DNA from 4 places in the Ligilactobacillus sp. MP3 genome. Region 3 is predicted to be linked to each of the others. Evidence: predicted binding sites of a transcription regulator. Region 3 holds the regulator's gene; each other region holds the start of a gene.
What was found. The regulator NrdR, encoded in region 3, represses ribonucleotide reductase genes. The targets are predictions, from matches to a motif close to ACACNATATATNGTGT.

Region 1 (8,415 bases), on a different contig from region 3:
TCTTTTTATGAACTACTAGAAAGTATAAAAAATTAAACAGCTAAATGTTATTATTGTAGTGTTAATTAATAAAATTTTTAGAGGTGAAATCGCATTCTATGAAAAATAATATTATAATTCGTTTGGAAAATAAAGAAGAATGGAAACAAGTAGAGAATCTTACAAGAGAAGCTTTTTGGAATAAATATCATCCTGGATGTTCTGAACATTATATTCTTCATAAATTTAGAAAACGTTCTGATTTTGTAAAAGAATTGGATTATGTTATTGAAAAAGATGGAGAAGTGATTGCCCATATTATGTATTGTAATTCTAAAATACAATGTGATAATGGGGAATTTGTTCCAGTTATGACATTTGGTCCTGTTAGTGTGTTACCAAAATATCAAGGGAAAGGATATGGTAGTAAATTGATTAAATTTACAATGGATAAAGCAAAAAAACTTGGTTGTGGTGCATTAGTAATTACTGGAGATCCAAAGTATTATCGAAAATTTGGATTTGTAAGTGGACATTCTATGAATATTTACTATGATCCTTTTCCTCGAAATGAAGAAATTCCATTTTTCATGATAAAAGAATTACAATCAGGTTATCTTTCTGAAGTAATTGGTACTTTTAAGGATCCAGAAGGATATATTGTTGAAGATGCAGAAGTTGAAAAATTTGACACTAATTTTCCAACAAAGGAAAAGAAAATCTTACCAGGGCAATTATCATAAATATGAAAAGATAACTCTACGTTTAATAGTATGGAATTTTTTTACTGCTACATTGTGTTAAAATATAACGTGGATTATATGTAGTTTATTGTGATAATGATTCTACTATATAAATAATAGCTTACCTTTTCTAATACTTTGAAGGATAAGAATGTATTCCCCATATTGTGTGGGGGAGAATTTTTGTCAAATATTCAGTATAAATTTAATGAAAGATCTATCAGGTAATTATCTGGTAGATCTTTTATTTAAATTTAGAAAAAATTATACAAGAAATTCATGTTAAATTACGTGATAACTCTTAATAGAATTATGGCTTGAACTATCCTAACTTAACCTAAAACTATCGTTTCTTAATGGTTTGAAATTAGGAATTCTGGGAACACAGTAAACTTGCCAGTTTAACTTTTCACTAAATGGTATAGTGGACACTGTTTTGTTACCATGGCGTGTTCCGTACCGTAATGAGCGATAAAATAACGCAGCGTCAAACTTGATAAAAATCTAGTTTGACGCTGTTATATTAATTAAATGGATCCCAAGTATATTTAGCGCGTTGACCACCGATCAATTTAGGACGTGAACGCAAGAACGTAACATGTGCTTTGCCAATTTCAGTAATACTTGTTCTAACGGGAATTTGTACAAATTTTACATGCATACCAATAGAAGTATCCCCAATATCCATACCAGCTTTTGCAGTGATATGCTCAACTTCTACTGGGTTATCAAAAGCTTCAAATGCTGCGATTTGACCAGCTCCACCCGCATGTAGAGACGGATAAACTGTGACAATTTCCAAATTATTCTTTTCAGCAACACTTTCTTCGACAACTAAAGCACGGTTCAAATGTTCGCAACCTTGAACTGCAAGATGTACACCTAATTCTTTAAGGCGATCATTGATTGTATTTACGACTGTGCGACCGATATCAATATTTGAATGTTTACCAATATGTTGTCCCTGTATTTCACTAGTACTCATACCTAGTACAAAAATATCATCTTTTTTTAAATTAGCTTGTTCAAGCAACTCATTAAGTGCTTGTAAAGTTTTTTCTTTGATTTCAGTTAATTCCATTTTCTCACCACCAATAATTGCTATATGTCCTATTATAACGCAAGTTTGAAAAAAATATTATTCAATAGATTGCATACTATATATAGTGTGATATTTTATTTTTTGGCACTATATATTGTATTAGGTAGAGTTAACGTGTAATATATATAGTATAAAATAATGGAAAGGGAAATGTGCTATGTTGGATTTAAAAACAGATAAAAATAATATAAAAATAATAAAAGAAGTACCGAGTTACTTCGTTAAAAGAGATGGAGCAAAATTTTCCTTTGCTTTATATAAATTAAAATTAGTACTAAATGCAATGGATTTATCGGGTAAGATCCAAGAAAATGTAATTAGTGGAATACTAAATAAATTAGTAGGAAAAGGCGAAGTAAGTGCACAGGAAGTAGCAACTGCTTTTGTAGATACGTTAAAAGAGCTAGGTTTAGATGATAAAGCTCAAGCTTACATAGAATATCGTAAACAAGATGAAGAAAAATGGGAAGAACAAACAAATCCAACAGAAAGACTAGCTAGACTTCAAGGAAAGGATCCAAGTTTAGTTCACGAAAATGCTAATAAGGATAGTAAAGTTTTTAATACGCAACGTGATTTAACAGCCGGAACTGTTGGAAAGACACTAGGTTTGAAGATGATGCCTGAACATGTTGCTAAGGCTCATTTACGTGGTGATATTCATTATCATGACTTGGACTACACACCATGGAGTCCCATGACTAATTGTTGCTTAATTGACTTTAAAGAAATGTTGACCCATGGATTTAAGATTGGTAATGCAGAAGTGGAAAGTCCTCATTCTATTCAAACTGCAACAGCACAAATGGCACAAATCATCGCCAACGTTGCTTCTTCTCAATATGGTGGTTGTTCTGCTGATAGAATTGATGAAGTTTTAGCACCATTTGCTATGAAGAATTATCACAAGCATTTGAAGGAAAGTGAAGAATTTATCACTGATGAGGATAAAATCAAGGCTTTTGCAGTTAAAAGAACTAAAAAAGATATTTATGATGCGATGCAAGCATTAGAGTATGAGATTAATACATTATTTTCATCACAAGGTCAAACACCATTTACTACTTTAGGTTTTGGCTTGGGAACGTCATGGGTTGAAAGAGAAATTCAAAAATCAATTTTGAGAATTAGAATTGCTGGATTGGGTAAAGAAAAGAGAACTGCTATTTTTCCAAAGTTGGTTTTCACAATCAAGAAAGGTGTAAATTTGAAGCCTGAAGATCCTAACTACGACATCAAAGAATTGGCAGTTGAATGTGCTACTAAGAGAATGTATCCTGATGTTTTAATGTACGACAAGATTAAAGAGTTAACAGGTAGTTTCAAAGCGCCAATGGGTTGTCGCTCATTCTTGCAAGGTTGGAAGGATGAAAATGGTCAAGAAGTTAACTCTGGACGGATGAATTTAGGGGTAGTAACAGTTAATTTACCAAGAATAGCTTTAAAAGCTAATGGAGATAAAGATCTATTTTGGCAAATTTTTGATGAGGAAATGCAAGTTGCTAAATCCGCATTAGTTTTCAAGGTTAAACGAGTATTGGATGCTAGTCCTGAAAATGCACCTATTTTGTATCAATTTGGTGCTTTCGGCAAGAGATTAAAACCAGATGGAAATGTAGATGAACTTTTCAAAAATGGTAGAGCAACAGTTTCTTTGGGATACATTGGTTTGTATGAAGTCGGAACAAGTTTCTATGGTCCTGATTGGGAAAATAATCAAGAAGCTCATGACTTTACTTTACAAATTGTTAAAGAGCTAAACTTAAGATGCAAAGCTTGGTCTAAGGAATATAATTATCACTTTAGTGTTTATTCAACTCCAAGTGAATCATTGACAGATCGTTTCTGCAAATTAGATACAGAAAGATTTGGTAAGGTAAAGGATATTACAGACAAAGAATACTATACAAATAGTTTCCACTATGATGTAAGAAAGCATCCATCTCCATTTGAAAAATTGACTTTTGAAATGGATTATCCTAAGTATGCTTCTGGTGGCTTCATCCATTATTGCGAATATCCTAATTTGAGACAAAATCCTAAGGCACTCGAGGCTGTGTGGGACTGGGCTTATGATAAGATAGGTTATTTAGGAACTAATACTCCAATTGATAAATGTTATAAATGTGGATTCCAAGGTGAATTTAAACCAACAGCACGTGGTTTTGAATGTCCTAAGTGTGGTAATCATGATCCTAAGACATGTGATTGTGTAAAGAGAACTTGTGGTTACTTAGGTAATCCTCTACAAAGACCAATGGTACATGGTCGTCACGTTGAAATAGCATCACGAGCTAAAAATTTAATGAATGGAATGGCAGAAGATGAACAATAATGATTCGATTCGTATAAGTGTTGGTGGAGATACAGTCTTTGTTAATAAGGATGATTTTAAAGTAGATAATAGTGAATCAAAAAATAAGCAAAGAAGACGAAAAAGAGGCCCTCGTAATCCACAACCTAAAGAATGGTTAGCAAGTAATTTAAGTCAAATGAAGATTGCAGATTATAAACCATTTAATTTTGTTGATGGTGAAGGAATTAGATGTAGTTTATATGTTAGTGGATGTATGTTTGCTTGCCCAGGTTGCTATAATAAAGCTGCTCAGAATTTTAATTATGGAACCCCATATACCCAAGAACTTGAAGATCAAATTATTAAAGATTTAGGCGAGAGCTATTGTCAAGGATTAACTTTATTAGGTGGAGAACCATTTCTAAATACGCAGGTTTGTTTGAAATTGGTTAAAAGAATAAGAAAAGAATACGGTCACGCAAAAGATATTTGGTCTTGGTCAGGATATACTTGGGATGAATTGATGAAAGAATCTGAAGATAAATTAGAATTATTATATAATTTAGATATTTTAGTTGATGGTAGATTTGAACAAGATTTGATGGATTTAACTTTGCAATTTAGAGGAAGTTCTAATCAAAGGATTATTGATGTACAAAAGTCACTTAAAGAAGGTCAAGTTGTAATTTGGGATAGATTGACTAAATAAATAAAAACTTAACTTTTATATAAGTTTATATATATAGATATTTGAGACTAAAAATATTTGATATAATTACATTAATATAAACATGATAATTGTTTACAAAAAGTTAATTAATATTTTTTGTAAAAGATATTTATTTTTTGGACAATATGTAGTAAAATAAGTATGTGGTTAATTATATTGTAGTACATTGAGGTAGGTCCTTAATTTAGAAAAGAGGCGTTTCATAGATGGTTACACTTTATACATCACCAAGTTGCACATCTTGTCGTAAGGCTCGTGCATGGCTAGAAGAACATAATATTCCATTTGAAGAAAGAAATATTTTTTCTAACCCTTTAAATGTTGATGAAATTAAACAAATTTTACAAATGACAGAAGATGGAACTGAAGAAATTATTTCTAAACGTTCTAAGATTTTTCAAGATTTAGATATTGATTTAGATGAATTACCATTACAAAAACTTTATACATTAATTCAAAAGAATCCTGGTTTGCTTAGAAGACCTATCATAATGGATAGTAAGAGACTTCAAGTTGGATATAATGAAGACGAGATTAGAAGATTCTTACCAAGAGATGTTAGAGCTTTAGAATTGCAAAGAGCACAAGCATTAGTGGATTTGTAAGAATTAGTTAATAGTGGAAAAATGACAAATTGTGTTTTTAAGGAAACATGATTTGTTATTTTTTATCATTTTATACTTACTTTTTATTAGTAAAATAAAAATATATGTGCTACAATTTGGTTGAATTTAAACTGGAAAGTGAGGATATTAAATGCAAGAATTTAAAAATATAATCATTGGATTTGGAAAAGGTGGAAAAACTTTAGCCAAGAATTTAGCTGCTAAAGGAGAGTCAGTATTAGTAGTAGAAAAGTCTAAGAAGATGTATGGTGGAACATGTATTAATATTGCTTGTTTACCATCAAAAAATTTGATCATTAATGCTCAACGTGGAATTAAGTTTGAAGATGCTGTTAAGCAAAAAAATGAAATGACAACAGCTTTAAGAAATAAGAATTATCATATGGTCGCAGATGAAGAAACGGCAACTGTTTTAGATGGGACAGCTAAATTTGTTGGTAATCATACGATTGAAATTGTTTTGGACAGTGGTGAAAAGACTAAGATTAAGGGCGAGAGAATCTTTATTAATACTGGAGCTACTCCGATAATTCCACAAGTTAAAGGTTTGAAAGAAAGTAAGTATATTTTAGATTCAACAGCAGCTATGGATCAAAATTCCTTACCAAATGAATTAGTAATTTTAGGTGCTGGGTATATTGGTATAGAATTTGCTTCAATGTTTGCTCGTTATGGGGCTAAAGTAACAGTTTTAGACACTAACGAAAAGTTTTTAAAGCGTGAAGATGATGATATATCAGAAATGCTTTTCAATGACTTAAGTCAAGATGGGATTGAATTTAAATTAGGAGTAAAAGTTGTAGAAGTTAGAGATCTATCTGATAAAGTGGAAGTTGTTTACGAAATCAATGGTCAAAAACGAACTGTTGAAGCCGATAATTTATTAGTAGCAACGGGAAGAAAGCCGGTAACAGAAAATTTGGGATTGGAAAATACGGATATTGAACTAGATGAACGTGGAGCAATTAAAGTTGATGATTATTTAAGAACAACTGCAGAAAATGTATGGGCAATTGGCGATGTTAAAGGCGGACCTCAATTTACTTACATTTCTCTAGATGACTTTAGAATTATTTTTGACCAACTTTATGGAAAAGGTGAAAGAAAAGTTAGTGATAGAAAGTTAGTTCCTTATAGTGTCTTCACTACACCAGCACTATCTAGAGTTGGTTTAAATGAAGTGGAAGCTAAAAATAAGGGAATTGAGTATAGGCTATTTAAATTGGCAGCTACTTCCATTCCAAAGGCTAAAGTAATAGGAAATACTCGTGGAATGTATAAAATCTTAGTAAATCCAGATACAGAAGAAATTTTAGGTGCGACAATTTACGGTGAAGAATCATATGAAGTAATTAATTTAATTGCGTTGGCGATGAAAGCTAAATTACCATATACAATGTTAAGAGATCAAATTTACACTCATCCAACAATGTCAGAAGCACTAAATGATGTGTTGAAAGGTTAATTGAATAACAAAAAAGTCCTACTTTAATCGGCCATAAGATTAAAGTAGGACTTTTTGACTAACGGATAAAGCCTAATTTAGCCATTAAAACTTTATACCAAACTTGTTTAGATTTATCTTTAACAACTTCTCTTTCATTTCTAATAACATTCTTTAATGGCAATAAATACTTCTTGTACAATCTATTGTTTGAAATCCAGTTATGGAATCTAGGAGAAAACTTAGACGTAAAGTAAATTGATAAAAGAAAGAATGGTACTTGAGGGATTACAGGTAAAGCTAATCCGATTAGTCCTAAAATGAAAAAGAAAATCGCAAGTATTAACCAAATTCCTCTTAAAACAAAACGCATAAAATATCCCCTTTACTATATATTTATAAAAAGTATAGCACAAAATGATTATAAAGTGGTTAAAGATTATTTTAAGAAAATTTATTAATTTGTGCAAAACAGAACAAATTATTTTTTGTAAAAACGAATATTAATAATTAACTCCTCAAATTATAAATGCTTTATTTATAAGTGTTTTTGAGTCACATATAAAAACATTTTATAGATTATATAATATTTGACTATATGAATATGTGAATTGTATCATTAATATTGGAAGTGATTTCTTAATATTTACTTAAGGAGTGGATTAATTATGTCAGAATTTCGCATTGAAGAAGATACATTAGGAGAAGTAAAGATTCCTAAGACTGCACTCTGGGGACCACAAACAGAACGTAGTCGTAACAATTTCCCAACTGGTCGCTTTATGCCAATTGAAATAATTCGTGCTTTACTTCAAATTAAAAAGGCAGCTGCACAATCAAATATGGAATTAAACCAAATTAGTGAAGCAAAGGGAAAGTTAATTGTTGAAAGTATCGATACTTTACTTGCTTTAAGTGATGAAGATCTTCGTAAAGATTTCCCATTAAAAGTTTATCAAACAGGTTCTGGTACTCAAACAAATATGAACTGTAATGAAGTAGTAGCTCATCAAGCTGCAAAATTAAATCCTGAACTTGAAATTTTACCTAACGATGATGTTAATAAAGGTCAAAGTTCTAATGATATTTTCCCAACAGCAATGAATATTGTAGCTGCAGATGCAGTAGCTAAGTTGGAAGAATCTGCACAACATTTGATTGATGAATTAAAGAAAAAACAAGAAAAATATTGGAGAGTAGTTAAGATTGGACGTACTCATTTACAAGATGCTACACCATTAACTTTTGGTCAAGAAGTATCTGGCTGGGTATCAGCTCTAGAACATGATCTTGAATACTTAAAACAATTAGACGGTACACTTTTAGAATTAGCAATGGGTGGTACTGCAGTAGGAACTGGTTTGAATGCTGCTCCTGGATTTGCTGATGTAATTGCTGAAAAAGTTGGTAAAGTATACGGACATGAATTTACAGCTAAAAGTAATAAATTCTATGGATTATCTCATCACTCTAACTTAAATGTAGTTCATGGAGC
Region 2 (8,415 bases), on a different contig from region 3:
TTGTATCATCAGCAATAACTACTGCCCCATTTTTTCTTTGTTTAAGATAGTTACTTCTTATTTCAGGCCAATTTTCTACTGGAATCAATACTAAACTTGGAACCTTTCCAATTAGTCTATCTAATCCATTTTCCAGAGTATCTATCAACTCTTGGTCTTCAAGAGCTTTTTGGCATAAAAATGCATATTCAAAGCCAACAACAACACCATTTTCACTAGCTGCAACAGGTTCACTAACATGCATAATTGCTCTTTGAGTAACAGATAACATATTCATTAAATCTGGCCAAACTTGTTTCAATTCATTTAGTGATTGCCTTGTAGCATTGTTTAATACACTATAAACTTGTGACAAATTAATTTTAACATTTTTTTGTCCCTTTGTTGTATTTTTTCTAACTTGCTTTCTAGGTTCATTATTCTTTTCAATTTGAATTGTATTACTGGATAAACTATCCACTTTACGTTGTAAGTTTTCTATTTTTTGCTTTAATAATTCAATTTGGCTCAAATCAACATTCGATATCCTATCAGCTTCACTATTCGTACTTAATTGCGTTAGTTTGACAGTTAATACTTCCAAATAAATAGATTGGTGAGAACTGAATCTCATATTCTCTTGCTGTTTATTTAATTCATCTATGATTTGGTAAATTTGAGTAACATTTATTTGTTGAGATAATTCCTTAAATTTATCATCTAATAAACCTAATTCGCCATCAGAAACCATTTCTGGTGCTTGTTGGTATAATAGTAAATCCCTACAATAATTAATTAAGTCCTCAATTAAGCGATTGGCATCTTTACCTTGTTCTACAATCTGCTGAATTTCTTTTAAAGCATTAGTCGTATCTTTAGATAGTACAAATTTCAGATAATTAAATAGACTTTCTTGTGTAACACTCCCCGTTACTAATAATGCGTTATCTAAAGTAACATTATTATCACCAAAAGAGATTACTTGATCTAGTAAACTTAAAGCATCACGCATTCCACCTTCAGCAGCTTTAGCGATTACTTTTAAAGCTTTATCATCATAATCTACATTTTTTTGATCTAAAATATAAATCATTCTTTGTAAAATAGACTCAGCAGTTATTCTCTTAAAATCAAATCTCTGCGTTCTTGAGATGATAGTTGCTGGGATTTTATGCGGTTCCGTTGTAGCCAAGATAAAGACTACATTTGCTGGAGGTTCTTCAAGGGTCTTTAACAAAGCATTAAATGCACCAGTTGATAACATATGAACTTCATCAATAATGTATACTTTATAATCAGCTTCTGTGGGCGCATACTTTACTTTATCCCTAATATCTCTAATTTCCTCTACACCATTATTAGAAGCCGCGTCTATTTCAATAACGTCATTTAAACGCCCTTCCGTAATGGCCTTACATGTTTCACACTCGTTACAAGGCTCACCTTCTTTTGAAAAGCGACAATTTATAGCCTTGGCAAAAATCTTTGCTGCAGATGTCTTACCAGTTCCTCTAGGACCAGTAAATAAGTAAGCATGCGAGGTTTGGTGAGTTATAATTGCATTTTTCAGAGTTTTGGTCACCATTTCTTGACCAACTAGATCCATAAATCTTTGTGGACGCCAAACTCGATAAAGAGCCTGATAACTCAAAGAGACTCCTCCTTCCAAAATTCATCAAAAAAAATCTCTCGGTTGCTCCAAGAACAAAACCGAGAGTTAACATTTCATATTAACTTAAGGCACATGCGAACTCTGCTTAGTGCTGCTTCCTTCCGGACCTGACACGCTTCACAAAGACAACATTGCCTCAAGGCCTTGCGGCAAATACTATGATACACGAATTAGTCAAAAATATCTAGTCTTTCACTCGATTTTTTCTTTTTTTCTTCATTTTTTTCCTAATTGATTTAAAAAAATCTTTCAGAATAGAAGCACATTCATTTTCTAAAATTCCTTTTTCTACAAATGATTGATGATTAAATCTGCTATCTTCAAGTAAATTCATCAATGTTCCTACAGTTCCTGCTTTAGGATCAGATGCACCATAATATACTTCAGGAATTCTTGAATTAATAATCGCTCCACTGCACATTGGACAAGGTTCTAATGTTACAAAAAGTTGAGTATCGACTAACCTCCAACTATTAACTGTTTCATTTGCTTCCTCAATGGCTAACATCTCTGCATGTAGTGTAGCATTCTGACTATGTTCCCTTAAGTTATGCCCTCTCCCAATGATTTTTCCATCTTTTACAATTACACAGCCAATTGGCACCTCTCCAATCTTAGCTGCTAATTTTGCTTCAAATAAAGCTTCTTTCATAAATTTCACTTTTTGTTCATCAGTCAATGGCAAGAAAATCACCTCGCTATTTAATCATTTCACTTTGTAAAATAAAATATCCTTTCTTCTTATTTAAGGTTTGACAATTTTCAAATACTTCATTTAATTTCTTTATTGCAGAAGGTGCACCTTGTTTCTTTTGAATTACAGCTACAATACTGCCACCAAGATTTAGATGTTGCTTTGATCCTGCTAAAATCCCATGAACAACATCTTTTCCCGCTCTTATAGGTGGATTTGTAATTATCAAATCATAATCAGTTTCATTAATATCTTCATATTGACTAGATTTAAAAATTTTAACGTTATTTATATTATTATTTGCTGCATTTTTCTTGGCTAATTCAAGGGCTAGTTCATTGACATCTACCATATCTACCTGACTATTTGGATATGCTTTTGCTATTGACAATCCAATAGGGCCATAGCCGCAACCCATATCTAGTATTTTTTTATTATCTAAATCTAAATTAGCATCAATAGTTTCTAATAGTACTCTTGTACCAAAATCAACCGTATTTTTTGAAAAAACTCCATTATCTGTTGTAAAATGTATGTTATTTCCCAGCAATTCGAAATTCCACTTTTTTTCTTTATGTTCTACGTCTGGGTTTGAAGAATAATAATAATTAGTCATTGTCTTTTTCTCCTGTAATTTATATCTATAATAATACGCATTTTTTTCTACCTTAGCAAATTATTGTTTTTACCAAAATTCCCATTAACACAACATGTCGGACACTATCATTAAAAATCCACAATATATGGTGTAGTTAGACTTGAATTTTTCTCTATATATTGTATACTAAATACACGAAGAAGTTACGGAGGTAGTTTTTATGAAATTAGATTTATTCACTAAAAACAATTGTATTCAATGTAAAATGACAAAAAAATTTTTAAAACAACATAACGTTGAGTTTAAAGAACACAACATTTCCGAAAATCCTGAATATATTGACTATTTAAAGAACAAGGGTTTCCAAGCTGTACCTGTGTTGGAAGAAAATGATTCCCCTATCGTAAATGGTTTCCGTCCAGACTTATTGAAGAAGTTGATTGCTCAATGAAAATAGTTTACTTCACGGTAACTGGACAAACAAAAAGATTTATCAAAAAATTAGGCAGCAACTATGAATATTTTGAAATAGATGCTGCCAATCCTTTTTTTGAAGTAAATGATCCCTTTGTATTAATTACACCTACTTATGATAAACAGATAACAGAACCCATAAATGACTTTTTAGAGTATCAAAATAATAGTCATTATCTTAAAGGAATTGTTGGAACTGGTAATCGTAACTTTGCTGAATTATTTATCTTTACAGCAAAGAATCTATCTTACGAATATCACGTTCCATTAATTTATGCATTTGAATTTAATGGAACTCCTACTGATGTTTCAAATTTTAAGAAAGCGGTGAAGGAACTTGAGTCTAAAGGACATTGATATTAGTAAAGTTACTTACTTTGATTTAAATAATGAAATAAATATTCCTGTAAATGGTCAAATCCAATTAGGAAAAGATAAAGAGGCTCTTGAAGCCTTTTTAAATGAAAATGTTAAGCCTAATACTAAACAATTTTCTTCGATTAAGGAACGAATTAATTATTTAATTCAAAATAACTACTATGAAGAAGAATTTATTTCTAAATATTCATTTGAATTTATCGAAAAATTATATGATTACCTAAAAAAAGAAGATTTTCATTTTAAAACTTTTATGGCAGCATATAAATTTTATGCTCAGTACGCTTTAAAAACTGACGATAATGCCTACTATTTAGAAAACTTTATAGATAGAGTTGCTACTAACGCTCTTTATTTTGGTGATGGAGATGAAAAATTAGCTTTAGAATTAGCCGATGAATTAATCCATCAAAGATATCAACCTGCTACTCCAAGTTTCTTGAATGCCGGTCGTAAACGTCGTGGAGAACTGGTATCTTGTTTCTTAATCCAAATGACTGATGACATGAATTCAATCGGAAGAAATATTAATTCTGCCCTACAATTATCACGTATTGGCGGTGGTGTTGGTATTAATCTTTCCAATTTACGCGGTGCTGGTGCTCCTATTAAAGGAATTCATGGAGCTGCATCTGGTGTCGTTCCTGTTATGAAGTTACTTGAAGATAGCTTTACATATTCAAACCAACTTGGTCAACGTCAAGGTGCTGGTGCTGTTTATTTAAATGTCTTCCATCCTGATATAGAAGCATTTTTATCTGCTAAAAAAGAAAATGCTGATGAAAAAATTCGTGTAAAGACCCTTTCATTAGGATTAGTAGTTCCAGATAAATACTACGAATTAGTAGCTAAAAATGAAGACATGTATCTTTTTGATCCTTGGGGAGTTGAACGTGTTTACCACAAACCATTTTCTTATGTGGATATCACTAAAGAATATGATAATATGGTTGCTAATCCAAATATTCCTAAGAAAGTTATTAAAGCTCGTGATTTAGAAGAACAAATTTCTAAGTTACAACAAGAATCTGGATATCCTTATGTTATTAACATAGATACTGCTAATAGAGTAAATCCTATTTCTGGAAAAATTGTTATGAGTAATTTATGTTCCGAAATTTTACAAGTTCAACGTGCTTCAGTAATTAATAATCGTCAAGAATATGAAGTTCTAGGGACAGATATTAGTTGTAACTTAGGTTCTACTAATATTGTTAATCTTATGGCATCACCTAACTTCGGTAAATCTGTTGAAGTTATGACTAGAGCTTTAACTTTTGTTACTGATAAATCGGATATTGATGTTGTTCCATCAATCCAACATGGAAATCGATTAGCTCATACTATCGGTTTAGGTGCTATGGGGTTACATGCTTACCTTGCTAAAAATCAAATTGAATATGGATCACCTGAAGCTCTTGAATTTACTAGTGTATATTTCATGTTACTAAACTATTGGACTTTAGTAGCTTCAAACAAAATTGCAAAAGAAAGAAAAGTTACTTTTGATAATTTTGAAAATAGTAAATATGCTGACGGTAGTTACTTTGATACTTATTTAAATCAAGAATTTGCACCAAAAAATGCACGTGTTAAAGAATTATTTGATGGTATCTTTATACCTACAAAATCTGACTGGACTAGTCTTAAAGAAAATGTTATGAAATACGGCTTATATCATCAAAACAGATTAGCTGTAGCACCTAATGGCTCTATTTCATATATCAATGACACAACAGCTAGTCTACACCCTATCATCAATAGAATTGAAGAACGTCAAGAAAGAAAAATTGGAAAGATTTACTATCCTGCACCTTACTTGTCAAATGAAACTTTACCTTATTACAAATCAGCATACGATACTGATATGCGTAAAGTTATCGATACTTATGCAGCAGCTCAACAACATGTTGATCAAGGTATGAGTTTAACATTATTTATGCGTTCAACAATTCCAGCAGGTTTATATGAGTGGAAGAATGGAAGAACTGATAAAATGACAACTAGAGATTTATCTATTCTTCGCAATTATGCACATTATAAAGGTGTTAAATCTATTTACTATGTACGTACTTTTACTGATGATGCATCTGAAGTTGGTGCAAATGAATGCGAAAGTTGTTCAATTTAGAAAGGAAGAATTAGATAATGACTAAATCATATACCGCTATTAATTGGAATGCTTTAGAAGATGAAATTGATAAAGCTACGTGGGAAAAACTTACTGAACAATTCTGGTTAGATACACGTATTCCTTTATCCAATGACTTATCTGATTGGCGTGAATTTAATGAAGATGACAAAGACGTCGTTGGTAAAGTATTCGGTGGTTTAACTTTATTAGATACACTTCAATCCCAAGATGGTATGTCTTCATTGAAGAAAGATGTTCGTACACAACACGAAGAAGCTGTTATGAATAACATTGAATTTATGGAATCAGTTCATGCTAAAAGTTATTCTTCAATTTTTTCTACATTAAATACTCCTAAGGAAATTGAAGAAATCTTTGATTGGACAAATTCTAATGAAATCTTGCAATATAAAGCTAATCGTATCAATGAAATTTATCAAAACGGTAGTCCTTTACAAAAGAAAGTTGCTTCTGTATTTTTAGAAACATTTTTATTTTATTCAGGATTCTATACTCCACTATATTGGTTAGGTCATAATAAATTAGCCAACGTAGCAGAAATTATTAAACTAATTCTTCGCGATGAATCGGTTCATGGTACTTACATTGGATATAAGTTTCAATTAGGCTTTAATGAACTATCTGATGATGAACAAGAAGAATTTACTTCTTGGATGTACGATTTGCTTTATGAGTTATACGAAAATGAAGAAAAATATACTCACTTACTTTATGACAAAGTTGGTTGGACTGATGATGTATTAGTTTTCCTTCGTTATAATGCTAATAAAGCATTAATGAACTTAGGTATGGATCCACTATTTGCTGATGGATATGCACAAAATGTTAATCCAGTCGTTATGAATGGTATTTCAACTTCTACATCTAACCATGACTTCTTCTCTCAAGTTGGTAATGGATATCTCCTTGGTGACGTTGAAGCAATGGAAGATTCTGATTACTTATTTAACTTTGATGATAACTCTGATAAATAGATAAATAAAAATATCCTCGTCAATCGATCTGAAAATTGACGAGGATATTTTTTATACTATATTAAATTAATAATTTTTATGACCAGAATCTTGAAAATGAAATCTCTCTTCTAAATTGTTCTCTTCTCTTACTATTAACAACGCTTGTTACTTCTAGCATTGTAGAGATAATTGAACTTCTCTTTCTATAAGCAGTATACTTAGGCAACCAATAACTGACATATTTATCTTTGTAATCTCTTAAGCCTTGGAAACCATAAAATGAATATCCATACTCATAAATAAAATGTGCAGCTCTTTCTTCAATAAAACTATACTGAGAAGTCCCTACATTAGCTAATGGTGCCATTCCCATATCAAAACGTTCATAACCATTTTCTTTACCATACTCAAATAAGGTAATGAAAATTTTATCCATTATTCCAGAAGGGGCTTGCTTACTATGTCTCATTAAGTCTATTGATAAAGTCTTATCATCCATAGGCATCATTGAAGCAAATGCAACAATTTTATTATCAGCATCTTTAATAATACTTATATTAGCTTGATTTAGGTAATATTCATCAAAAAAACCCAATGAAAAGCCCTTCTCTAACTGACCATCTAACCAACTGTCAGAAACTTGTTTTAACTCTTGAATCAACTCTTTAGAAAACGGAGGTTCTATCATTTCAAAAGTATATCCTTCACGCTCGAATTTGTTGATTAATGCCCTCTCACCACGTTTTTTCTTACCTGACAGTGAAAAGTCCTTCAAAGTTACATATCCTTCTTCACCATTCTTTATAAAGTCAAAGCCTAAATCATGTAACAACATGGTTAATTTAGAATTTATTTCATAGAAAACTAATTCATAGCCATAGTAATCTGCTTGTGTCATTAGTTCCTTAATGGCATCTTTTAAATAATCCATATTTCCCACAGGTTCTCCCATAAAAATTAACTTGTCATTTTTCCTGCGATACATGAAATACATTATATCTTCACCATTAACTCTGTAATAATAAATATTTTTATCTCTTAAAAAGGCTAAATGACTAACTTCATTGCCAGAATAATTATCTATAATTTTTTTAATTCTCTTTTTATCGAAATTCATCTTTCTAAACGGATCAGTATCTGATGTAAAGCTAGTTATAATTATTAACATTATTATGCCAGCTAAAATCATTCCCATAAAACCTGACAACCATATTTGCTGTCCTTGAAAAATTAAAACTTCTGGTACTGGGATACTTTTATGTCCTATTGGTCTGAAATTCAAGAATCCAACTAACAAATACAACAAAAATGTTACTGTAAATATTCCACCATCTACAAACATTTTTCCAAATGAATAACGTAATTGTTCTCGATAAAGTTCTTTTCTTGAGAGGATCACACAAGCCATAATAAAGATTAAAAACCATGCTAAACCTGGAGTATAAACCCTCCATAAAGTATTAACAATTCCTATTCCTAAAACTATTATCGTTGGCCAAAATGATTTTT
Region 3 (8,415 bases):
GGCAATTCACGATATGAACGCTTGTGATGATTGTAAACTTGAATATGGGATGGACAGTTCATCGGACGTAATTCCAACATTTCACCATCACCCATATCCATTGGTGGAAACATATCTTCACGATAGTGATCCCAATGACCAGATTGCTTATACAAGTTTAAGTTTGCTAGAACTGGAGTATAGACATGTTGGAATCCCCATGCAACTTCCTTATCAATTATATATCGTTCAATTACACGACGAATTGTTGCACCATTTGGCATCCAATATGGTAATCCTGCACCAACTTTAGGATCAACAAAGAATAAATCTAATTCATTTCCAATTACACGATGATCTCTTTCACGAGCTTCTTTTTGACGTTGTAATTCAGCATCCAAATCTTTTTGCTTATAAAAAGCTGTACCATAGATACGTTGCAACATTGGATTGCTTGAAGCACCTTTCCAGTATGCACCAGCAACAGATAATAGTTTAAAAATCTTTACTTCACCAGTTGAAGATAAAACTACTCCATCAGTAATATCAATAAAATCACCTTGCTTATAAGCAACTACTTTACCATTATTTTTATTAGCTACATCTCTAACTAATTCTTCTTGATATTCGTCACCTGATACTAAATTCAAAGCTTCTTCTTCTGAAAACTCAACTCGTTCTATAGGTAAGTTTGCCTTTATTATTTCAGACATTTTTTGAGAAATCTTTTCAAAATCTGTTTCTGCAACTTGGCCTTCAGAATTATCAGTATCAAAATAGAATCCATGCTCTGTAACATCACCCAAACCAAATTTCATATTTGGGTATAATTCATGTAATGCATTAGCTAAAACTTGTGCTGCTGTTCTCCACAATACAACTAATCCATCATTAGAATCTTTTGTAATAATTTCAATAGATCCATCTTCTTTTAATGGTTGATTTAAATCAACAAAATTACCATCAACTTTTCCTGCAACAGCTTTTTTAGCCAAACTGATACTAATTGATTTAGCAATTTCAGCTGTTGTTACACCAGCATCAAATTCCTTTACTGAATTATCTGGAAATGTAATTTTTATACTAGACATTAGTTCTACCTCCTGAATTCTCTATGAAACAAATAACGTCCCTAACACACCAACATTGATGTATTAAGGACGCTATTAACGTGGTTCCACCTTTAATTTTTAGCTTTAAACAAACTACTCATTGTGCTGTTAACGGTCGCACCGGTCTAACTTTTCATTAAACAATACATGAAAGTGGTAAGAATACTACATTATTGAAAGTTTTCAGTCAAGCCTTTCATCCCTGAATCATAGTAATCCGTTTGTCTTTCACGAAATCTACAGTCTTATTTAACCATTATCTTGAAAATTATTCAAGGGTTTTTCGTTATTTATTTCTTCTATTTTCACCATTAATAACTACTTCATCAACTAAAAATCTAATTCTTTCCATAATTCTTTTTGCTTTCAAGGGTTCTAACTCACCTCTCGTATTCTGTGTTAAGTAGAATTCTTCTAAATCATCTAAAGCAATATTTGAACTAAAGAAAGTTGGTAATTCTTCTTGCATACGATATTGTAAAATCACACCTAGAACATCATCTCTAAACCAACTACTTAGTTGATCAGCACCTATATCATCTATCATTAATACAGGAGCTTTTTTCAAAGCATCAACTTTTTCCATAGTGGTATTTTTACCAATAGAATTTTTTATTTCTACAGCAAAAGATGGCATGTGAACTAAAGTTACTTTTATCCCCTTTTCTGCTAATTTATTAGCAATCGCTCCCAGTAAATATGTTTTTCCTACTCCAAACGATCCAGATAAATATAGTCCTTTATGAAAGATATTAGGCGTTTCAGTATAGTTCGCAACAAATTCTATAGCTTTTTTTAAAGCTATCATTCTTCCATCATCATCTCTATAATAATTTTCTAGTGTTGCTTTACGAATACTTTTAGGAAGATTGACAATATTAATTCTATTATTTATTTCTCTTAGTCGTCTCTTTTCTATCAATTTTTTAGTAGGTACATAGGTTACTTCAATATGATGATCACTAATAGTTAATTGTGGCGAATACCCTGGGGCAAAAACTTCTTTTCCTTCTGCTATTTTTTGCTTTAAGTCAACAAATTCATATAACTTACTTGCACCCTTTAATATTTCTTGATGACTTAGTCTATCTTTGTTTTCACGTAAAAACAATTGCACATCATCATCTTTTAAACTTTTTTCAATTATTTCTTTATACTTTTTTTCCCACTTATTTTCTACTAGCCTTTTACTAAGTTCCTTTCCCATATCTTCCACATAGCTCACCTACTTTCCATTTATTTTTTTCAATAGCTCGTCAATTTCTTTATTTTCTTTCTTTCCAACGTCTGTTAGCTTATTCTTTCCCTTTTCTTTAGCCCACTCAGGTAATTTTTCTTTAACAATTACATTGCTTTTACGGCCTTTTGAATCTTTTTTTGTCATTTTGCGTTGTAGTGATTTTTCTCGAGTGAAACTTTTAACGTAAGTCATCGCTTCTTGAGCGTTTCTTATTTTTTTCTTTGCCCAATCAGCAGCAATTCTTTCAAATGTTCCTTTTAAGATGGTAGAACTATCTTGAACAACTAACAAATAATGAATTAAAACATTAATAACTTCATTTGGTAACATCTGCTTTTCTACCAATGTTTTTACAGCATACCTTTCATTAGCAGTGACAAAACTTCCTAACTCATTTTTTAGGATCTCTAAAAATTCTAATGGAACATAGGCTTTAAAAGCATTAACTAAAGGATCAATATTCTTATCTTTTTCGTCATCTTTAGCTTTAGCCGTTTCTACTATCTTGTTTTCCTTAAAGTTTCTTCGAATTCTGCTATCAAAATTTTTTTGAGCTAATTTTTTAAATTCATTATAATCAATCTTATTATTTGTTACATTAATTGCTTTTTCTAAAAGTTTTACTAATTGAAATTCATCTATACCATAAACTAATTTGACACTTTTAATAATATCTAAGTGATCCATAACATCATCTGAACTTATATATGAGTTCTTTATGAAATCACTAAAAACTGTCATGTCTAATGATACCTTTTGGCGATTAATAAGAGATTCATCATTTGAAATCTTACTATTATTTAATTGAGCTTGTAAAACAATATTATCTTTATTTAAATTAAATACATCAAAAAATTGCTTTGTAACTTCTTTTTTATCATGATAATTATTATCAAATTTATTCCATAAAGATAATTTTTTAAATTTTTCATTTCCAACCATTTCTAATAACGCCGTGCTTAATAAATCATCTGTAAAAAATTTCACTTCGTTTAATGGTTTTTGAAGTTCATAGATATGATACTTACCTAATTTATCTTCACCTTCAAATGTTTTTATAAGCCCCGTAGCCTCAAGTTTCAAACGTGCATCATATAACCCAGGAATACTTATCCCTAAGCCATCTATAATATTCTTATTCAGTTTTCTCTCACTTAATATTAATTTAGGGTCAATTTCAAAACGTAAATATGAATATAATGCTACTGCTACAATACCTATTATTGGCTGATACAGCACTTGAACAATTTCAATATCATGATTATCTATATAGGTAGATGCAGATACCAAATATCCATCTTTTGGTGATAGTTTATTCAATGCGCTATCCATAAACTCATCCTAATCTTTCGAATTATTTTCTTCACGATCCATTAATTCCCTTAATTCATCAGCAAAGGCGTGCATATCTTTAAATTCCCTATAAACACTCGCATATCTAATATAGGCAACTTCATCAACATCAGCCAATATTTTCATTACATATTCCCCAATTAATTGGCTTGAGACTTCGGTTCCTCCAACAGAGCGTAGTTTATTTTCAACTTTATCAACTATTTCTGTAATTTCATCTATTCCTACAGGACGTTTTTCAGCAGCTCTTACAATTCCCCTTAGCAATTTTTCTCTTTGAAATTCTTCCCTTGTTCCGTTCTTCTTAATAACTAATAAAGGGGTTACTTCGACTCTCTCAAATGTTGTGAATCGATATCCACACTGCTCACATTCTCGGCGTCTTCTAATGGCATGTCCATTATCCGCTGGTCTACTATCTACAACTCTAGAACCGTTTTTATGACAATTTGGGCATTTCATAGTTGTAGCTCACCTCATTTCTCTAACATTAAATTATTTCTCTCTAGCCATTCTATCACTTGATTATGAGTATCTTCAATACTTCTTGAATTATCAATGACAATATCAGCTTTGGAATTTCTTTCTGCACTATCTAATTGAGCAGATATTCTTTTTAACGCTTTATCCCTAGTTAGTCCATCTCTTTGTATCAATCTTTCTATTTGTAATTCTTTGGGAATATATATGACCATTGTAAAATCACACATCTTATCATATCCACCTTCAAATAACAAAGGAATATCTAAGATTAATACATCTGCACCTTGCTTTTTATAATATTCAATTTGATTAATTATTTCTGTGCGTATTTTTTTACTCAATATTTTATTAAGTAACTCTCTTTTGTCCTTGTTTTCAAAAACTATTTCACCTAATTTTTTTCTATTTAAACTTCCATCAGATTGTAAAATATCATTCCCAAAAAAATGACTAATTTCTTTTAAACCTTCTGTATGTGGCTCCACAACTTTACGAGAAACTTTATCAGCGTCAATAATTGGATATCCCATCTCTTTTAAATATGTGCTAACAGTTGTCTTTCCTGAAGCTATTCCGCCAGTTAATCCTAAAATTTTCATAATTTTACCACCTGACACTTAGGACAAAAATGTGTTCCTCTCTGACCTACAACAATTCTTTGAATTGGTGTTCCGCATCTCTCACAAGGATCTCCTGTTCTTTGATAAGCATGTAAGCTAAACTGAAATCCTCCAGAATGTCTAAATGCATCTGTATATGATCTAATTGTAGTTCCTCCGGCTTCGGTAGCTAACGCTAGTTCTTTAATAATATTATCTCGTAAAACTTCAATTTCCTCTTCAGTTAATTTATTTGCCGGTGTTTCAGGATGAATTTTACTCATCCACAACACTTCATCTGCATAAATATTTCCCAAACCTGCCACTATCGTTTGATCTAATAAAGCATTTTTTATAGCTTTTTTTCTCCTTTTCAAATTTTTAGAAAAATCTTCAACTATAAAGGTTTCCTCTTTAGGTTCTGGTCCTAATTTGGCTAAACCAGCTGTTTGCATTTCCATTCCTGTTTTAACCAATTGCATCCTGCCAAACTTTCTAACATCGTTATATCTAAGTGATGTCCCATCTGTAAAATCAAATACTACGTGGGTATGTTTTTCAACTTCTTTTGTACTTGGTTCAACGAAATATTTCCCTTCCATTCTCAAATGGGAAATCATTGTCAAATCACTACTAAATCTAAATAATAGATATTTCCCACGTCTATCAATTTTTTTAATAGTTTTATTTGTTAGTTTTTCTATGAATTCTGTCTCTTCATTAATTATAGTTTTAGAATACAACACTCTAATATCTTTTACTTTTTTATTTAAGACTAGTTTCTCTAGTCCTCTACGTACTGTTTCAACTTCTGGTAATTCAGGCATTATCTCACCTTCCTACTTCGTATCAAACCAAGTTTGTCCATGCTTACTTTCAACTTTTAACGGTACATCCAGCTTAACTGCTGAATCCATAACTTTTGGAACTATATCCTCTAATAATGGAATTTCTTCTGTTGGTGCTTCAAAGATTAATTCGTCATGTACTTGAAGTAGCATTTTTGCTTGCAAATTCTTTTCTTTTAACATTTCTTGCATATTAATCATCGCAACCTTAATAATATCAGCTGCACTACCCTGAATTGGTGAATTCATAGCTGTTCTTTCAGCAAAAGAGCGTAAATTAAAATTACGACTCTTTATATCAGGTAGATATCGTCTTCTGTTAAAAATAGTTTCTACATATCCATTTTCTTTAGCAAATTCAACAATTTTTTCCATATAATCTTTTACACCAGAAAATGTATCTAAATAAGTATCTATAAATTGTTTAGCCTGTTTTCTTGATATTCCTATATTTTGTGATAAACCATAATCGCTAATACCATATACAATTCCAAAATTAACAGCTTTAGCTTGTCTTCTCATATTAGGAGTTACTTCATCTGGACTATCTACATTAAAAATTCTCATCGCTGTACTTGCGTGAATATCCATGCCTTCCTTAAAAGCCTCTTGCATATTTTTGTCTTTTGAAATATGTGCTAATACACGTAATTCAATCTGTGAATAATCAGAAGAAAATATTTCCCATCCTGGATGACTTGGAACAAAAGCTTGACGTATTTTTCTACCTTCTTCTAAACGAACAGGAATGTTTTGTAGATTTGGATCAACTGAAGATAGTCTTCCTGTTGAAGTTAAGGTTTGAGTATATCTTGTATGAGCCTTTCCGTCTGTCTTAGAAACCACTTTTAACAATCCCTCAATATATGTAGATTGTATTTTAGCTAATTGACGATATTGTAAGATATTATCAACAATTGGGGACATACCTCTAAGTTGCTCTAATACACCTACTGCTGTTGAATATCCTGTTTTTGTCTTTTTAATAACTGGTAACTTTAATTTTTCAAACAATATAACACCTAATTGTTTTGGTGAATTTAAGTTAAATTCTTCTCCAGCTTCATTATATATTTCCTGCTCTAGTTCACTTAATCGTTCTTTCAATTCGCTTTGCATAGTTTCTAGTCTATTACTATCCACTTTTACGCCCGCAATTTCCATATTTGCTAATACAATCGACAACGGACGTTCTATTTTTGTATATAGATCTAGTTGTTGATTTTCTTCTAACTCATTAAATAATTTTTCTTTTAAATTATTTATCGCTTTTACTTTTCTCACTAAATGTTCAAATAAAACTTCTTTATCTTCTGGCACAGCATGTTTAGCACCTTTACCATATATTTGCTCATCAGATTCTACATCATAATATTCGTGCTGTTGTGCCAACAAACCTAGATCATTACTATTTTCACTATTATCTAGCAAGTATGATACAAGTAACAAATCAAAATTAATTTTCGATAAAGTAACACCTAATCTATTTAAGCCAACATATTGTCTTTTGCCATCAAATAAATCTACTTCAACTTCATCTGATTCCAACAAATTCTTGATTTGTTTTTTCTTTAGTAAATCTATATCATCCGACACTAAATATTTATCACCTATTTTAATAGAGAAACCAATAATTTCAGCTGTATGATAATTTTCTCCATCTATTTCTAAATTAAATACTATTTCATCATTATCACTAACATTTATATCATCTAAATTTTCTTCTGTTAATTCAGTAAACTCTATATTACTTTTAGATTCAAAAATATCTAATTGTTCACTACTTTCATCCTTTAATTGTGATAAAAACTTTCGAAAATCTAATTTTTGATATAACGTTACTAGTTTCTCAATATCTTTTCCAGTCCATTCAGTTTCTTCTAAAGATATTTCAACTGGAGCGTCTTTTCTAATTTCTGCTAAATCTTGGCATAAATAAGCAATTTCCTTTTCTCTGATTAAATTTTCTTTCATCTTAGACTTTTTCATTTCATCTATATTTTTATAGATTCCATCTAAAGTACCATATTGTTTCAACAATTTAATTGCTGTCTTCTCACCAATTTTTGTAACCCCAGGATAATTATCAGAAGTATCACCCACCAAGGCCTTCATATCAACAATTTGTTCGGGGATCAAACCTATTTTTTCTTCAACATGACTTGGAGTATATTCTTCAATCTCACTAACACCCTTAACTGTTACAGCAACCGTTGTTTTATCAGTTGTTAATTGCGTCAGATCCCTATCTCCTGTAACAACTACAACATCATAGTTTTTCTTTTCGGCTTTTGCAGCTAATGTTCCGATAATATCATCAGCCTCATAGTTTTTTAGCTCATAAGTTTTTATTCCATATCCTTCTAGTAAATTTTTTATTTCTGGAAATTGCTCTGATAATTCTGAAGGAGTTTTAGCTCTCCCACCTTTATAATTAGTAAATTTTTCAGTTCTAAAAGTAGTTTTACCAGCATCAAAAGCTACTAATATATGTGTAGGGTTAACCTTAGTTAAGATGCTATCTAACATATTCTTAAATCCATAAATTGCGTTAGTATGTAATCCTTCATGATTTACAAATCTACTTAAAGAATTGTGTAAAGCAAAAAAAGCTCTAAATGTAACACTATTTCCATCTATTAATAATAATTTATTTTTTTCTTCTACCATAATACATTTAGCTGGAAGTCCAACTATATACTCCCTTCGTTTTCTTCTAATCTTATTGTACCAATAAACTATATTCTATTAAATAAAAAAAGACCTGAGAAAAATCTCAAGTCTAAAATATTAATCTTTAT
Region 4 (8,415 bases), on a different contig from region 3:
ATTGGAAGCAAGGCGATTTTTATAAACATCAATCATCTTTTCTACCATATGATGAACATCAGCCTTAGCTTTAGCACCAAAATATTTATGTGCATAATATAATCCAACTACTTGACTAAATTGACCAGTAGCAAGGTAAAAGGCAGCTTTTTGGGCTTTCATAGCTTCTTTAGAACCAGACAAAGCACGAGAATATGTACCAGCTAGGACACGAGTATCATCATCCAATAAGGTACTTACACTGATGAGAGTTTTTACTAAAAGCCAACTCTTGAAGTTTTCGAAAGTATCAGGATTAATCAAAGTTTCTAATGCTTCATAATATTTAGGTTCATCCACAATGACTTGATCAGGAGTTTGACCGATCAATTTCTTAGCAAAAGCTCCTAAATCTACACTCTTACTGAATGCTGTATAATCTTCAAAACTGTACTTATTATAGGATTTAGCATAATCAGCACGTTCGGTACTATCTTTTTGAACAGGAGCAAGTGACTTATCAAAAGTAAGCGCCTTTTCTAAAGTTGCTTGTGCAAAGTCATTGTCATAGCCAGCACGCTCAAACAAGGCAAGTACCATTTGACGATAAACACTGAGTAATGCTTCAGCTTGAGGGTGATTTTCTTCATAGTAGGTTTTATCTGGCAAAATTAAGCTAGGTACAGATGCATATAGGGCATAGTGTTGAGTATCTTTCATATCAGGTTCAACATATAATGGGAAAGGATTAGGTAGTCCCATCATAGTTAAATCATAGAGTTTTTCTTGCCAATCATTGATGTCTTTTAGTGAAGTAATCTTATCAAAGTATTGTTTTGCAGGTTTAAATCCATCAGCGTTACGCTTTTCAAAATTGGAAACGAGACGATAATATTTAATGAATTCATTTAAGTATCTATCGTCAGATGTTGCTTCACCTGTCATAAAATTGGCGAAATCTTCCATTAAAGTTTTTTCAATATCATCGGCTAAATCATAAAAGCCACCTGTAGCAGCCTTATCAGCTGGAATTTTAGCAGTCTTTAACCAGTCGCCGTTGACAGCCATATATAAGTCATCTTTTATTAATTCGTTATTAACCATGAATCCATCTCCTTAGAATATTTAATCTTATTTTAATGTAATCTGTAATTTTTTTAAAGCATAAGGCAATGTTGGTTAAAAAAATAGCCTGAAAATTACAATAGAATTTCCAAACTATAAAAATATCGAATTAAGATAATGCAAATATTCGATCTGCTTTTCTTTCTAAAGCAACGACAACGATGCCGGCTAAGACTAGATTGAATAGGAAACTACCACCATTAACAAATAAGGAGTAGAGTACAGGACTCATACCTTTTGGTGCATAGGATCCCCAGAAAATAATGCCAGCAATAAAGTGGCAGAAATATTTAGCAAATACGGCGATGAAAACAGCTAACAAACTGCGACTGAAAATTACATGCCAATTATTGTTGCTTAGTGCTTGCTTAATTTGATTGGAATAAATTCCAGCTAAACCAACAACCATGTTAGCTACAGGGTATTCCAAAATTCCTTGAGTAACTGTAAGAATAGAAGCACGACCAATTAAAATTGGAAGTAATCCCCAAAGTAATCCAGACAAAAGACCAGCTTTTAGACCACGGCGAATACTAAAAATTACGATTGGAATAATTCCCAAAGAAATATCGAACCATTCAACCGTTGGTACAACAGCACTTAGTACAGTGGCAATCGCAGCCATCAAAGCGCCTTCTAATAAAATTAATAGTTTTTCTTTGTACATAAAAAAGCCCCTCCTTGTGTGAACTCGATTAGAGCCAACACAAAGACGGTATGAATATCAGATTTATTTGTAGTTATATCTGATTTACTACACATTCCTACGCTCGCATTAACGAACAGGTTCAAAGGGTCTGAATAACTTCACTCTCAGCCAAAAAGGCTCCCCTTGTGCTAGTCAATCTATCTTCACATAATATTGTACAAGGTACATTATAAATGAAAAGGTATTCAATTTCAAGGGTGACGCTTACTGAAATCATTTGTGAAATAAAAGATATGAAAGTTCGTTTTTTTCCTGTATACTGAAAAAGAACTGTTTTAATGAGTGTACAAAACAGAGAGGATTGGATGAATTTTGAAAAAGACAGAACTCAAGTTGGAGAGTGGACTGGTTAAGGCTTTGGAAAATGAATCATTTAACCAGTTGACAGTTGCGGAATTGGTAGCTGCCGCCGGTATTAGTCGTAGATCGTTTTATATATACTATAAAGATAAGTACGAATTTTTGTATGATGTTAGAAGTAGGATTTTAAAAGGTATTAAACAGGCGATGGAAGCCGATAGAAAAGTCATTGAACAGTTTGAAGTCCGCAGATTGCAGACAGATGAAGAAAAGTATTTATCAACACATGATGAATTTTATAAATTAGCCGTTTTTATTAATGAAAATAGTGATATGGTGCGTACTTTATTTTCAAGAAATGCAACAATAGATTTTTATCGTGATTTTATGGATTTATTAAAAGAAGAAATAACTATTCGTAATTCTTTTCATAAAATAACGTATGGGACAATGATACCTACCAGATATGCAGAGGGGATATTTGCAGGTGAAATCATAGGTGCGATTAGAATTTGGGTATCGAATTATAATAAAGAATCAATGGAAAGTATCGATGAATTCCTTGATATTTTAGGGAAAATCCAAATTATTTCTCCATATCATTTATTTAGACCAATAAAGGAATAGTATACTGTTTGTGCAAAATTATATAGTTTAAAATAAGTTTTCATGATATAATTATTTGTGCAATTTATGGCAAAAAAAATATAATAGTAGTTTGATAAAAAATTGTGAAAGGGGGAAGATTTTGATGCAATACACGGGAGAAACTATTGATTCTGCCATAAGTAAAGGATTGCAAGATTTAAGTGTAGATAGAGAAAATGTAGAGATTGAAGTCATCTCTCATGGCCGCAAAGGATTCCTGGGGTTAGGAAAAAAACCAGCAGTTATAGAATTGACTGTAAACTCAAGTGTGCAAACTGAAAGTGATACTAAACCTCAATTAGAGATTGTATCTGAGGATCAAGTAGATAGAGAATCAGAAACTTTAGATAACGAGGATAGTAAAAACATTGAAATAAATAGTGAGAAAGTAGAAGAAGAAAATCAAAATAATTTAGATGTGGTTATTCAAAATTTAGGTTACTATCTAGCTGATATAACTAAGCAGATGGGAATAAAGGCTGTTATAGATGTTAGCCAAGGAAAAAGGGTAGTTTACTATAATTTTGATACTGAACTAGAAGGTTTATTAATAGGAAAACATGGTAGAACGTTAAATTCCTTACAACTACTAGCGCAAGATTACTTCGATAAGCATAAAAATAATAATCGAAGAATTCGTATTATGTTAAATGTAGCTGATTATCGTGAGCGAAGAGAAGAAACCTTGAACAATTTAGCTCAGAAAAAAGCACATGAAGCTATAATTTCTAGAAGTCAAATTAGTTTAGAGCCAATGCCAGCGTTTGAAAGAAAAATTATTCATTCATCCTTAGCTAAAGATGAGCATGTTAAAACTTTTTCGCGAGGTTCAGAGCCTTATCGTTATGTAATTATTGCACCAGCAAAAGCTAAATTTTAATATAATAATTAAAAAGAAAGAAGTGACGGTAATATGTTAGAACATAAGCCAAATAAATTAGAAAATGAATTATGTTTTGCTGTTTACACAGCTCAAAAATTCTATAATCGTTTTTATACAGAATCATTGAAAGAATTTAAGTTAACTTACCCACAATACATCACATTATTGGTATTATGGGAAGAACAACGCCCAATGATGATCAAAGAATTAGGTGAACGTTTAGGCCTAGATACAGGTACTTTGACACCATTATTGAAACGTATGGAAAAAAATGGTTGGGTAACTCGTGAACGTACAGGTGAAGATGGACGTAAGGTATTTGTTTCCTTAACAGACTACTCAGTTAAAATGGAAGCAGAAATTAAATCACACGTACAAGATTGTTTTGAAAATATTGATATGACACAAGCAGAATATAAGAAGAACGTTGAGCTTGTTAAAGAAATTGGGGACAAGATTTACGATAATAACCGTGAATTAGAAGAACGCCAAAGAAGAAGATTACGTTCATAATTGAAGATGTTAAAAGGCTATGTAGCTTACCAATGTTAAGCTGCATAGCCTTTTAAATTACCATACGAATGAGAGCTAATGAGATAATCCCCACAATAACTGTGACCAAAAGATTTTTAGAAATAATAGCACTGATTAAGGTTGGCAAAGATGCCAGAAGATTTTCCCAGTTAATGTTAGGAAGATGTCCCAAGTGTTGAGTGAAAAGTTGACTAAACCACAAGGCAGACATAATAACAATTGGAACGAAGCTCAGATATTCAATAACAATTGCTGGTAAAGAGAATTTCTTAAGTAAAATAAATGGCAGTACTTTTGAAAGCCACATTGCAAATCCACAACCAATGATTGTGAGTAAGACATAATTAAAAGAGGACATGTTTCAACACCATCCCTACTGCACACCCTAATAATGTGACAATAATAATTAAAAGATTGCTAGGTATAAAAATAAGTCCTAAATAAACAAGGATAAAGGTAGCAACTACTACTAAAAGCTGTAGACTTAATTTTAATGACTTATCAGAAATCATTTGTAGGTATAACAAACCTATAAACATAGCTACCAAGGCAAAATCGATTCCTAGATTAGTGGGATTTTCGATAAAATTTCCCACTAAAGCACCTAAAACTGAAGAGAAAAACCAGACGAAGTATGCGAACCAATTGGCTGTGTCAAACCAAGCAAAATTGAGTTTATTATTTGTATAGTTGAGTTTATTCATTGCCAAAGCAAAGCTTTCATCTGTTAACAAGGATCCAATTAGGATATTATGTAACATACTATTGTTTTTGAAGTATTTAGCAGTTACTAAACTCATTAAAATCATACGTGAATTAACGAGAAAAGCAGCTGTAATGATGGAAATAATAGGACTATGTACTAACAGCATACTTACGATAATAAATTGTGCAGATCCCCCGTAGGCAATCAAGCTCATAAGACCAGCTTGCAAAGCCGACAAACCAGCAGCTTTACTAACAATCCCAAAAGCAATTCCAATACCAATATAGCCGAATGCAGTAGGAAGAACTTCTTTAATTGCTGTTTTACGATTAAGTTCAGCATTCATAAATAACACCTTCTTAAAAAAATATATAAAAAACTACCAGTAACATGATAATACTGGTAGTGAAAAGAGTTTAGATAACTGGGCGATTAGCTAATTTAGGCATCAATTCATTGAAATCATAATTTGCTAAATCAGATAATTCACCTTTGCTTGCGTCAAAGTAAGCTGTAAGAGCTTGAGAAATCATGAGATTCAATTCCTTTTCAGCATCGAATTGAACTACAATGACAGGTGTATTAGTACCAAAAGCAAGGCCAATTTCAAAAGCTGTACCAGAATCAGCTTCGTTATCACTTTCTTCTTTCTTATAATCAATAATTGCAACTACAGCATCAGCCGTGTAAATATTATTGATATCAAGAGTAAAAGTAGCTTTTTGCCATTCTAGTGATCCAAATTCAGCATGTTCATATGAATGTTCTTCAGGTACAAAAATACTAGATACAGTTTTGTTAGCTTCAAGAGCTTCTTTTACTTGATTGATACGGTCGTGTTGGCCATCACTGAAAAATGGAGCCGCGAGATAAATTTTAGCCATTACAATTCTCCTCAAATATGTATATTAATTAATGATGATACAACATATGGTACCTTAATATTATTTTAAATACAAGATACCGAAAAATAATTCTTTATTTTTTAGATCAAGATGTGTATTATTATATAGGATAGTCTGGTTTGTACCAGAACTTTATTGAAATGCTGCTACATGTAGCATATTTTTTTGCTTACAATTACAGATATTTAGAAAAGAAAGGATGCTTCAATCATTTTGATTACATTATCAGGTATTATTGGCTCTGGCAAGTCAAGTTTAACAGAAATTTTAGCTAAAGAATTAGGGACTAAGGCATATTACGAACCAGTAAAGGATAACCCTGTATTACCAATTTTTTATAAGGGAAATGAAATTGCTGCTAAAAAGCGTGCTGAAGGGGATAAGGAAGCAACTAATCCATATGCTTACTTGTTACAAACATTCTTTTTAAATCGTCGTTTTGCGATGATAAAGAAAGCTATGCAAGATGATAACAACATTTTGGATCGTTCAATTTATGAAGATGAAATCTTTATGCGTATGAACACTGAAATGGGAAACGCAACTCAAGTAGAATATGATATCTATAAGAGTTTATTGCACAACATGATGGAAGAATTACCACTTGCTTCACACAAAAAATCACCTGATTTGATGATTACAATCAAAGTTTCATATGAAACAATGATTAAAAGAATTGAAAAACGTGGTCGTGATTATGAATTAATTGAAAAAGATCCTTCCTTGGTAGATTACTATCAAAGACTATTGAAGCATTACGATATCTGGATGAAGGAATATGATGCTTCACCACTTTTGATCATTGACGGTGATAAATACGACTTTATGGAAAGTAAGGAAGATCGTGTTCAAGTTCTAGAAACTGTAGAAAATAAATTACTAGAATTAGGTAATATTAGCGAAGAACAATTTGAACATTTCAAAAAGAAACATCAAGCATTTTTAAATTAAGAAAACTAGGAATCGGGCTTTAGGTCCGATTTTTTTTATATTATTAAAATCCATTAAATATTGATACATTTTTATTAAAATGTCGAATATCTCTTTTAGTGACGACAAAAAAGTTTATAATATATATTGAAAACGTTTTTTAAATAGTTTTGTGAGGTGATCTTTATGAGAAAGAAAAAAGCTATAATGATAGGTGCTGGTCTAGCAAATATGGCTGGTGCAGTTTATTTGATTCAAGAAGGAAATTGGAATGGTAAAGATATTACTTTCTATGCTTTAGATACACATGGTGCTAATGACGGATCTACTGCTTCTGAAGCTGCTGAAGAATATTGGAATAAAAATCATCCAATGGAAAATACAAAGGGATTTATTGCTCGTGGTGGACGTATGTTAAACTATCGTACATACGTTGATTTGATGGATTTATTGGACAGAATTCCTTCAGTTACAGAACCAGGCATGACGGCTGCTGAAGATACACGTGATTTTGATAGTAAACATCGTACCTATGATAAAGCTCGTTTGCTTCAAGGAGGCAAGGGAATCGTTGATGGTCACAAGCTTGGTTTAAATAACCTAGACAGAATATTACTTTCACGTTTAGTTATGATGCCTGATAATCAAGAAGAAAAATTAGATAATGTGACAATTGCAGAATATTTTGAAGATTCACCACATATTTTCCAAACTAATTTCTGGTACATGTGGGAAACAACTTTTGCATTTAGAACACAATCATCAGCTCAAGAATTAAGACGTTATATGCATCAGATGATTTATGAATTTACTCAAATTGAACATTTAGTAGGGGTAAATCGTACACGTTACAACCAATATGAAAGTATTATGTTACCACTAATTAAGTATCTTGAAGGACAAGGATGTAATTTTGTTATGAACAGACGAGTTACAGATTTTGAATTTAAAGATACACCAATGCAAGATGAAATTACTGTAACTGGTTTAGAAATGGAAAACATCGAACAAGGCACAGTAGAACACGTAACTGTAGATGATGAAACAGTTGTCTTCTTTACTAACGGTTCTATCACAGATTCTGCAACTTTAGGTGATTTCAACACGCCAGCTCCTGAAAATATGGATTATGGGGCAGCTTCATCATTATGGAAGAAAGCATGCGAAAGATTTTATAACCTGGGAAATCCTGATAAATTCTTCAATGATAGAGATGCATCAGAATGGGTAAGTTTTACTTTAACAACTAAGAATCATATTTTATTAAATGAAATCACTAGAATTACAACACAAGTTCCAGGAAATGCTTTAAATTCATTCATTTCAACTGAACCTATTACACCATTAGGACATAAAGATGTTAATATGTCGATTGTTGTACATCATCAACCACACTTTACAACACAAAAAGCTAATGAATCTGTAATTTGGGGATACTTCTTATATCCACGTCGTCGAGGAGAATTTGTTGATAAACAATATATCAAGATGACAGGTAAAGAAATGTTGCAAGAATTGATAGGACAATTATCTAAAGTAGATCCTGGTCCACACAATATCATGGACTTAGAAGATGAAATTATGGACAGTGTTATCAATTGTATCCCAGTATACATGCCATATGCTTCAGCATTATTTAACAATCGTGCTAAGAGTGATCGTCCAGAAGTAATTCCAAAGCATTCTACAAACTTAG

Region 1: a site for NrdR is predicted at 1,877-1,892, ahead of nrdD (anaerobic ribonucleoside-triphosphate reductase). Genes of this name have one in related genera too.
Region 2: a site for NrdR is predicted at 3,080-3,095, ahead of nrdH (glutaredoxin-like protein NrdH). Genes of this name have one in related genera too.
Region 4: a site for NrdR is predicted at 5,806-5,821, ahead of NOU10_RS03270 (deoxynucleoside kinase). Genes of this name have one in related genera too.

What each region holds. Positions count from the first base shown of each region.
Region 1 is NZ_JANFQI010000016.1:9,369-17,783, reverse strand. It holds gene NOU10_RS08880 (GNAT family N-acetyltransferase) at 99-722, shown strand; gene NOU10_RS08875 (TIGR01440 family protein) at 1,246-1,803, opposite strand; gene nrdD (anaerobic ribonucleoside-triphosphate reductase) at 1,982-4,159, shown strand; gene nrdG (anaerobic ribonucleoside-triphosphate reductase activating protein) at 4,149-4,829, shown strand; gene spxA (transcriptional regulator SpxA) at 5,057-5,455, shown strand; gene NOU10_RS08855 (FAD-dependent oxidoreductase) at 5,607-6,941, shown strand; gene NOU10_RS08850 (DUF454 family protein) at 7,000-7,293, opposite strand; gene NOU10_RS08845 (class II fumarate hydratase) at 7,589-8,415, shown strand, end outside.
Region 2 is NZ_JANFQI010000001.1:37,719-46,133, reverse strand. It holds gene dnaX (DNA polymerase III subunit gamma/tau) at 1-1,630, opposite strand, end outside; RNA gene ffs (signal recognition particle sRNA small type) at 1,709-1,794, opposite strand; gene tadA (tRNA adenosine(34) deaminase TadA) at 1,836-2,336, opposite strand; gene NOU10_RS00270 (class I SAM-dependent methyltransferase) at 2,350-2,961, opposite strand; gene nrdH (glutaredoxin-like protein NrdH) at 3,164-3,394, shown strand; gene nrdI (class Ib ribonucleoside-diphosphate reductase assembly flavoprotein NrdI) at 3,391-3,774, shown strand; gene nrdE (class 1b ribonucleoside-diphosphate reductase subunit alpha) at 3,755-5,926, shown strand; gene nrdF (class 1b ribonucleoside-diphosphate reductase subunit beta) at 5,944-6,924, shown strand; gene mprF (bifunctional lysylphosphatidylglycerol flippase/synthetase MprF) at 7,001-8,415, opposite strand, start outside.
Region 3 is NZ_JANFQI010000002.1:58,040-66,454, reverse strand. It holds gene thrS (threonine--tRNA ligase) at 1-1,070, opposite strand, end outside; gene dnaI (primosomal protein DnaI) at 1,378-2,307, opposite strand; gene NOU10_RS01890 (DnaD domain protein) at 2,317-3,663, opposite strand; gene nrdR (transcriptional regulator NrdR) at 3,673-4,146, opposite strand; gene coaE (dephospho-CoA kinase) at 4,161-4,766, opposite strand; gene mutM (DNA-formamidopyrimidine glycosylase) at 4,763-5,593, opposite strand; gene polA (DNA polymerase I) at 5,606-8,284, opposite strand; gene NOU10_RS01865 (Bax inhibitor-1/YccA family protein) at 8,405-8,415, opposite strand, start outside.
Region 4 is NZ_JANFQI010000003.1:60,971-69,385, forward strand. It holds gene NOU10_RS03230 (M13 family metallopeptidase) at 1-1,083, opposite strand, end outside; gene thiT (energy-coupled thiamine transporter ThiT) at 1,214-1,771, opposite strand; TPP riboswitch at 1,849-1,947, opposite strand; gene NOU10_RS03240 (TetR/AcrR family transcriptional regulator) at 2,126-2,740, shown strand; gene jag (RNA-binding cell elongation regulator Jag/EloR) at 2,865-3,641, shown strand; gene NOU10_RS03250 (MarR family winged helix-turn-helix transcriptional regulator) at 3,675-4,157, shown strand; gene NOU10_RS03255 (AzlD domain-containing protein) at 4,210-4,536, opposite strand; gene NOU10_RS03260 (AzlC family ABC transporter permease) at 4,523-5,230, opposite strand; gene NOU10_RS03265 (nucleoside 2-deoxyribosyltransferase) at 5,301-5,768, opposite strand; gene NOU10_RS03270 (deoxynucleoside kinase) at 6,003-6,740, shown strand; gene NOU10_RS03275 (oleate hydratase) at 6,906-8,415, shown strand, end outside.